Regions from separate parts of the Bacillus pretiosus genome, predicted to be linked through region 1. Evidence: riboswitches for the same ligand, from Rfam matches in the RefSeq annotation. Region 1 holds a riboswitch; the other holds the start of a gene.
The links. A riboswitch is a leader RNA that binds a small molecule or an ion and turns the genes downstream of it on or off. The one in region 1 is predicted to bind magnesium.

Region 1 (4,788 bases):
TCTTTTTGTGCCATAATACTTCGCGGAGCAGAGCCCCAACCACCGTCTCCTTCTGTAATCATTTTTTCTCCATTTACAATTAACTGTGGCATAAATCCTGCTGCTGAAACGACTTGTTTATCCAAAAGTTGTTGGGTAGAATAATTCCCTGTTATCATTTGTCCAAACTTTGTTAAGCCCGTAATAATTGTAGGGGTATTTTTATCTATATTTGTATCAATTGCTTTCCCATTTTCTATTGCTATTCCAGTTGCAATATTTCCTCCACCCCTTCCTGTTTCATCAGTAAATCCACTTGCATTCACAGCAACAAGTGCATGATTACGTTTTGCCATTACGCTAATTTTTTCTCCTCTTTTATCGCCCTGTGTTCCTTGATGGCTAACAAGTTTAACATTGAAAGGGTTACTAATAGTGACTAATTTTCCTTCGAAAAGAAAGCGACTATCTTTGTTACTTTTAATCGTTTCTACGTCAATTTTTAATGGCTGATTTTTTAATTCTTCTAATCTTTTTCCTGCTATTTTTTTATAAATATTCTCATCACTATTTGACCATTTGGGATGATTAATTCTATCTTGTAATTTATCTAGTTCCTTTTGGGATAGGAATGTATATTTCGCATATTGTGGATGCTGAGAAGTTAGTATACTCCCAGCAATTGTTACACGAAGATCTCGACCATAGTTAGTACCAAATAATATTCCTATGCCAATAAGCATGAAAATAGAAAGAAGAAGCAAAATTCGTTTGAAGATTTTTCTTAGATGTTTCATAGTTATATCCTCCGTCATTAATTACATTCAATGAATCCTTTAAAATATTATTTACCTAAAGACACAAGTGTTTGTTTCCCTTATTCCCGAGTTCCTCACTATGTCTTAGCAAGCAAGGCAAAATACTTGTTCTACATTTCTTATTTATTTCAGTGTATATTTACAGATTTAATAACGTTTTTGCAACCAAGAAATATATTACTAATCCTGTTCCGTCAACAAATGTTGTAATAAATGGACCAGAAACGACTGCAGGATCTAATTTAAATTTTCTCAAAATCAAAGGTAAAACAGCTGCGACAAGCGAAGCCCAAATAACAATAAATAATAAAGTGATTGCTACAACTTGTGCAACTTCTGTTCCAACCCCTAACATATAAGCACGAATGAGCCCAGCTACCCCAAGTGCAAGTCCGAGAAGCATGCCAATTGCAAATTCCTTTTTCATTACACGGAAAATGTCTTTAAATTTCACCTCTCCAATACCGATTGCACGAGTAATTGTTGCTACAACCTGTGTTCCTGTATTCCCTCCAGTACCCACTAATAATGGAACAAAGAAAGCAAGGGCAACTACTGTTTCAATTTCGTCTTCAAAATACTTTAGTACTGTACCTGTATATGCCTCAGCAACAAAAAGAAGCAATAACCATGGTAGACGTTTAAAGAAAATGCTCCAAATACTAGATTCAAAGTAAGATTGATTTAATGGTTCACTTCCACCTAACTTTTGGATATCTTCTGTAGCCTCTGCTTCCATAACATTCATTACGTCATCAAATGTTATAATACCAATCATTTCATTATTTGCTGTTGTTACAGGTATTGCTGCTAAATTATAATTCAGTAGCTTTTTTACAACTTCTTGCTGATCAACCTCAGCAGGTACTGAAATCACCTCTCGAATCATGATATTGGATAATATCTCTTCATCTGCTGCTAGTAATAACTCATGAATGGAAACGATTCCCTTAAGATAACCATGACTATCAAGAACATAAATATAAGAAATTGATTCTACATTTTTAGAATGTTCCCTAATGTACTTCAATGTCATTTTTACTGACCAATTCCCTCTAACTGCAACAAAATCACTTGTGACAAGACTACCTGCTGTTTCAGGTTTGAAAGCCATTAATTTTTTCACATTATGCTTTGTAATTTTATTTAGATACGCCATTAATTTAGCTTGTTTTTCCGGATGAACCGCTAGAAGTAAATCTACTGTTTCATCAATCGGTTGTAAATTTAGTAACTTTTTAGCTTTGTTTTCAGATAAGTGAATTAAGATATTATATTTTTCTTCTGTACTCAAATGTTGTAGAATTTTTGAGCTTTTTAATACAGGAATCTTATCTAGTAATATGACTTGATCTTCTATTGAAAACCGTTTTATTTCTTGCGCAACATCATACGACGGATGACGTAAAACTTTATCTGCATCCAAATCATTTTGGGTTACAAGTAATTCATTTAATAATTTCTTCATGTTAACTCCTCCTCATATTGCTAAGGGAGACTCTAGAGTTTCATGAGTGGTTTTGTATTATTTTATCTGTCTAAAATTTTGATTAGAGCATTAATAGTTACATTGCAATCAATTTATTAAGAACTACCTCCTTTTTGAATATAGACAAGATAAAAATAAATAACATTAAACAAAAAAAAACCTTACTCAAAAAGGAGTAAAGGTTTTTTTACAATACAAATAAATGATTATTAAGACAGCTCTGCAATAATCCCAGAGGTGCCTTTCTATCAAATCGTATACCACTCCCTCGTTGAGTTTTAGCACTGTATAGCATAGGTTTTTATAACCAGCTACATTAAAAAGGGCCTTAATCCGACCGTTCCTGTTGACCCATTGGCGTCTCTCGACATTTTTGGGCAGCAGCGTTTCTCTATACAGGAGCCTCACCTAACAAAGATTATTGAATTACTTCAAAATTTAAACCAGAATTTAATATTTGTCAACTAACTTTCGATTTGATTCATAAAAAATTCTTTTTTAGAGAAATGTAATTAGATTCTATTACAAATTTGAAATTCAGCTTAAAAGATTTAAAATTTAAATACAATTAGTTCAAAAAAACGTTATAAAACATATGAAATTTCGTATAAGAAACTTATTGTTTATGATTAATTCGTGACTTTATAGCAGCAGTTACATCATTAGTCATACCGTACTTCAAAAGAACATTCTTCAAAAAATCTTATTTTATGATTAATATCTTCTTTACTGTTTATCAAATTTATATGGTTAAACTACTTAATCAAATTATACATTCCAAGTCGCAAATATGTATCTATATGAGACAATTAAATATAATTTCTCACATCATTTCTCAAAGATTTATAAAGCAATAAAGAATATAAAGTTAGCAATACGTTTACTTGACAAGCAAAAAAAAAGTATTTATGCTGGCTACACGAACAAACACATAAAATTTATATTGCTAAACCTGTTAGGTGAGGCTCCTATACAAACACAGGCTATTGCCCAAAAATGTCGAAAGACGCCAATGGGTAGAACAGGAATTGTCGGATTAAGGCTCTTCTTAAGATAGCTAAGTAATGAATTTCCATTACTTTACGTTGTATAGTGCCAAAGCTCTACTAGGGGGAGAAAAGCTTTATTTAGTCATGCCATTTTGAATCCTCCCTAGTATGTAACTAAGGGGGATTTTTGCGTAAGAAAACAGGGTGTAAGCGATAGAATCTCTCAAAACAAAAGTACTATTTAATACTTGTTGAGAACAAGATTCTATTCATTAGCAAATGTAATATTAAGTGTTAATGTAAATCAGGAGGATTTTAAAATGAAAAAAATAATAAAACTCGATTATCTATTGCTCCTCCCTCTATTCATAACATGTACTTTAGGTATTATCATGATGTATAGCGCTAGCTCCATTGTTGCTGTTCAACATTACGGTTATAACAGTAGGCATTTTGTTGATTCTCAATTAACAAAACTATTTTTAGGAACAATTGGGCTAATAGTTTGTGCTATTCTCCCATATGAAATATGGAAAAAACGAATAGTCTCAATCTGTATTATGATTGGAGGGATTTTTTTGTTAATTATGGTTTTATGGAAAGGAAAGGTGGTAAATAATGCTCAATCATGGATCTTTGGAATACAGCCAGCTGAATTTCTTAAATTAGGAACAATACTTGTAACAGCCCGTTTTTTTGCATTGCGACAAGGATTAGCTAAACAAATTTGGATTGGGGGCGGAAAACTTTTATTTTTTTTAGCTATAATTTTTTTCCTAATCTATAAACAGCCAAACTTAGGATCTGCACTTTTAATATTAGGTATAGTTTTTAGCATATTTCTTTGCTCGGGAATAAATATAAATCTATTAATTAAAAGAACTATAATAGGTGCTATTTTTTGGTTACCTATTTTATATTTTTTGATTCAATTTAGTTTGTCAGATGTTCAAAAGACACGTATTACTACAATTATCAATCCCTTTGTTGATGCACAAGGAAATGGATATCAACTTGTAAATTCTTTTATTGCCATTGGCTCAGGAGGAATTATTGGACGTGGATTTGGAAATAGCATTCAAAAAACAGGTTATCTCCCCGAACCACATACTGATTTTATAATGGCAATCGTTTCTGAAGAATTAGGATTCATTGGTGTATTCATTATAATGGCCGGAGTATTAGCTATAGTTCTTCGCTCACTAAAAATTGCACAGCTATGTGAAGATCCATTCGGAAGTTTTATAGCAATTGGTATAGGGTGTATGATTGGTTTGCAATCTGTTGTTAATTTAGGCGGTATTACGGGAATACTTCCTCTTACGGGTACCCCATTTCCATTTGTAAGTTTTGGTGGAAGTTCTTTAATGGTTAATTTAATAGCAATAGGAATATTACTTAATATTTCAATTTTCAATAAAATTAAGTTTATTAATTATAATATATGATTTTCTATATGTTGTTCTATTTTTAATGGATGAATTCTTTCTGATTTTGGACAGACTGATTCCGT
Region 2 (4,788 bases), on a different replicon from region 1:
AACTTCATATGAAAATTTCATTTATTTTCTGACAACTTTGTGAACATACAAAAATGTGATCATCTTAAAACCATTTTGAAATTGCTTCATTTCATTATAAAAGTTGCTATTGTCATCAACTTCTATCAATATATTTTGTCGAAACATTTATATATTTAAAATTGAGTTCGATATAATTTTATTTACTACTATACTGTTCTTAAAAACAAAAAGAGGGGTGTTATATAAGTCAAAGTTTGACTTATATAACACCCCTCTTTCAAAACTATTTATAGCATATTGATTAATATTTCAGGTCTTCCCCAATTCATTTCTTCACAAACGAATCTAAGTTTTTCTTCATCCATTGTGTGTAATCCTTCTTCTAGTAAACATGAAATTGGAACTTCACAATGAATTTGTGCCAATTGTAATGAAATATTTAAGTTCTCTAAATCACTTTCAATCTTTGTACGCTGCGCTTTCGTTAATGTTGCTACATTTTCTAGTACGGTTGCTACTGTTCCATGCTCTTGAATCAATTTATACGCTGTCTTTTCGCCGATACCTTTTACACCTGGGTAATTATCACTCGTATCTCCCATAAACGCTTTCGCATGCACGATTTGCCACGGCTCTACGCCTTTTTCTTCCATGATTTTCTCTGGTGTGTAATATTCGTAATTTCCAATTCCTTTGCGCAAGAGCATAACTGTAACGTTCTTATCAACAAGCTGAAGTAAATCCGTATCGCCTGTTAAAATATAAACTTCCGCTTCATTACAGTATTGTTTTGCAAGCGTACCAATACAATCATCCGCTTCATACCCTTTCATACCGATAACTGGAATAGACAATTTCGCAGTCATTTCTTGAACTAAATCAAATTGCGGAATTAATTCTTCAGGCGGCGCTACACGATTCGCTTTATAATTCGAGAACGATTCTGTTCTAAATGTCGTACTACCCATATCCCAGCATGTTACGATATGTGTCGGTTCAATTGCTTGCATAGCTGTTAATAAATGTTTCATATAACCATGAATCCCATTTGTAGGGGTACCATCTTGTCGTTTCATAAATTGTCCGTAGACACTTGTTGCGTAAAAAGCACGAAATAATAGTGCCATACCATCAACTAATAATACTTTTTTCATAATCCCTCTCCTACCAAAAAAATAATAACCCCACGTCATCACGTAAGGTTATATAAATAGATTACCATTCTACGTTTTTTCAACTTTGTCTATTATACATTGTTTTTGTATATTTAGCATCATTTACACATTAAGACGTTCTACTACAACAAGTATGAAGAATTCCTGTATACGTATTTTTCCCAGTCGAAACAACTACAGCCTTTGCATTTCCGCCAACAATATGAGTCCCTTTGAAACATACGTTTTCAAGTTCAAGTGGATTATAGTCTTTCATTCGTTTTAAAGGAATAAATCGTTTACGCTCAAGGTGATAGCAACTTTCAAATTTCTCAATACTTGCATCTTTTCCTGTTAGCACGGATTCATTTACTAATAAATCATTCGCGTAAATGATACGTACATCTGCTGGTACTGTATCACCTTCTGAAAGAAAAATCATATCCCCAGGAACAAGCTCTTGTACTGGCACATTCATCATTTTTAATTCACCGTTTAAACCTGTTACACTAGAACATTCTACTCGAGACACAGTAATTTTCTCACATTGTAATCCATCACGCACATGTTGTTTTGAAAAACCTGGAATCATTCCACTTAGCTTCATCATTACTTCCGCAATACGCGCTCTTTTTGAAATTAATTCGTTTCGGCCGTATACTTGAATGCGTTTTTGTGCCTCTTTCATAGATAATCCGTCTCTTGTTGTTTTAAAATACGCAAATACAGATTTTACATCTCTCGTTGCGATTTCAATTAATAAATCTTTATTTTTTTGAAGCATTGTTTGTTCTTTCATTGATTTTTTACTTAATTTATATGACGTGTTACCCACAGTTTTGTTTGCATATAACATATTATCGTCTCCTCCTGTACAACATAGGAAGAAACGCTTTGTTTCTCAATTTATCCACTTTACCGTAACAGTGTTTAGCGCTTAAACATGCATATAAACGCTACATTATGATAAATATAGAGGGAGGAACAAGTCGTTTCCTGCCTACATCATATATTTTTGATTTGAAGTATATGGGTAACGGAACCGAGTCAGAATTTGACATGCTCCTCACCTCCTCGTTTAATTTTATAGTTTATACTATGAAGTTACTCATAGATTTGTAACAAAAAGACCCTTACTCCGAAAAGAGTAAAGGTCATGGCATACACAAATAAACGATTCCTAAACAATTAGAAATCTACGGACCTCTCCCTCACCGAGTTTTAGCACTGTATAGCATAGGTACATTACCAGCTACGTTAAGAAAAACCTTAATTCGATCATTCCTGTTGACCCATTGGCGTCTCTCGACATTTTTGGGCAGTAGCATTTCTCTATACAGGAGCCTCACCTAACAGAGACTTATTTTTATTACATAGAAAATGTTACTCTTATTTAAAATAGATGTCAACAGTAGCCTACAATTTTTTCGAAAGGTATGGCGAACTAACGTATATAAAATAAAAACCTTTACGTCTAAACGTAAAGGTTTTAATAAGTTATACAACCAGCAATTACAATCCCAATGGAAAGCGATAAAAACATAAGAAAAAGACCGACTGCTTGATTATCTTCTTCAAGACTTTTGTTTATATTAAAGCGTGGTGTAAGCCACTCAGCTAAATAAAAGACGATAATTTGAGCCAAAATCCCAACGGCTCCCCACGAAACCATATCAAGAAGTGAAATGGAATTAGCTGCTGTCGAATATAAAACAATAGCTAACCCAAGTAATCGTCCTCCAAGTACATAGCTTACCGCCTTATTCCCTTGGGCCATTAACTTAAATTCTTTTACTTTCGTTGTCACTTCCATGAGGAACAGACCAATGCATAAAAGGCCCAGTGTTACTGCTAAATATAATAAAAAATTAATCATATACTTTCCTCCTTTTTTATACCTACCGGTAAATAGTACGATTCATTCCCCGTAATTTTTTCCCCAGCGCGAATACCGATACTACTCGCTTTTCCAGCAATTAAAAACGAACCAAACACATACGACAGTTTCTCCATCCCTTCCTCTGTTTCCAAAGATACGACTGGAAGTTCTGTATACTTTTGAAATATCGGCAGTGACGCTTTATACGTTTGGTGTGCATTTTGAATCATAATATTTTCGTCCTTATCGCGAACGGTAATTGTGTCTCCTTCTCTACCAAATGAAGGTTTTTGAACGAAAGAACCTTTTCCCAAAAATAAATCTCGTTCTAAATATGTAGGTAACATATATTCTTTAATCCACTGTTGTTCCTCATTTGTATAAAAGGCCTTTTCTTCTGCTAACCCCCAAATCAGACACTGAATTGATTTTGGCTGAAGTAAAAATGCTGACAAAGGATTTATTATAAAAAGCTTTCCGGCTTTTACAAGTTGCAACAGTTCCACACCTACGAAGTCTCCTGTTTCAGGATCTTGATCCTCAATTAAATCTTCTATCGGATATGTTTGGCGATATAAAATATCAATCTGTACTCCATCCCTATCCACTAAAGCATCTTTTGTAATTCTAAGTTCTGACATTGGCACTACTTTATTTTCAACATGGCATAACTGACTCAAATACATAGTCGTATTCCAATCCTCAATATGTTCATGATGTGCTGTAAAAACAACATTTGGGTTATCTATTCCCTTTGTCGCTTCCATTACGGCCTTTGTAACACCAGAAGATAGTAATCGTTCTTGACCCAAGTTTGGATCATCATAGCCTAGTTTTCCACAAACTTTTCCATTCATTTGAAAGCATTCCATAATAAAAGTTGGTGTATCACTATTAAACTCAAGCATTTTAATTTGGTTATCACTTGTTAAAACGAAATCAAATCGTGAAATAACAGATTCAGGATATAATCCTTTCATTCTAATAAACGATAAGCTTGCAGGAGGATACCCAAGTTCAAGAAGCTGTTCGTCACTTAAATTCCGCAAAAGTTTAGCAGTCTTAAAAAATATTTTCCCCATTCGTTCAGTTGCTAATTGCAATTGTTTCATAGTCTGATTTGTTATAGAGAAAACATGAAACAAACTATACTCACATTCATATAAATCCGACCAAAAATTCGGATATTTCGAATAAAACGCTTTTCGTTCTCTTATGTATTGCGACATATGTTAGCCCCCAAATCCTCCCTTTGAACCGCTTCCAATTCCACCTTTAAATTCCGCAGACGATTGATAAGATTTAAACGCCGATGAATTTTTAAAAGTGGATTTATTTTGATAGTAACTCCCACCATAAAAATAATGCCCACGATAACCTGACCTACTATCATCACACTGCCATACCCCAAGTTCATCATCCCAATCCCAATCTGAACAACTATTATCATTCGGTTTTGGGGGAAGATCTTGTGCGCAGCCAAATAAGGTGCCAGTCATTAAAGACGTTACGACACCACCTACTAGCCATTTCGTTTTTGTCACCTTCGCACTCCCCTTTTTAAATTCTATTCCTATTATATAAGATAGCATGATAAAGTAGAAGAAAAAGGAAGAAGAGGGATAAAATGCGCTTAGAATATCGACTTAATGATGAAACGAAAAGATATCCTGCTTTATGGAGCTACGCAAATATTTCTAACTCTGAAATCATCGCACGCATGACGTGTGAATATTTTATAAAGGATAACAAGACATATGTTGTTACTGCTAC

Region 2: another riboswitch for magnesium. It lies ahead of ACU8YW_RS08005 (P-type ATPase actuator domain-containing protein); the one in region 1 lies ahead of mgtE (magnesium transporter).

The regions. Positions count from the first base shown of each region.
Region 1 is NZ_JBRFUV010000002.1:130,807-135,594, reverse strand. It holds gene ACU8YW_RS27905 (phosphodiester glycosidase family protein) at 1-776, opposite strand, end outside; gene mgtE (magnesium transporter) at 937-2,265, opposite strand; M-box (ykoK) riboswitch at 2,542-2,709, opposite strand; M-box (ykoK) riboswitch at 3,231-3,407, shown strand; gene ACU8YW_RS27895 (FtsW/RodA/SpoVE family cell cycle protein) at 3,596-4,723, shown strand.
Region 2 is NZ_CM129593.1:1,516,784-1,521,571, reverse strand. It holds gene ACU8YW_RS08010 (5'-3' exonuclease) at 270-1,136, opposite strand; gene ACU8YW_RS08005 (P-type ATPase actuator domain-containing protein) at 1,267-1,992, opposite strand; M-box (ykoK) riboswitch at 2,335-2,500, opposite strand; gene ACU8YW_RS08000 (DUF350 domain-containing protein) at 2,626-3,012, opposite strand; gene ACU8YW_RS07995 (glutathionylspermidine synthase family protein) at 3,009-4,244, opposite strand; gene ACU8YW_RS07990 (hypothetical protein) at 4,248-4,559, opposite strand; gene ACU8YW_RS07985 (hypothetical protein) at 4,643-4,788, shown strand, end outside.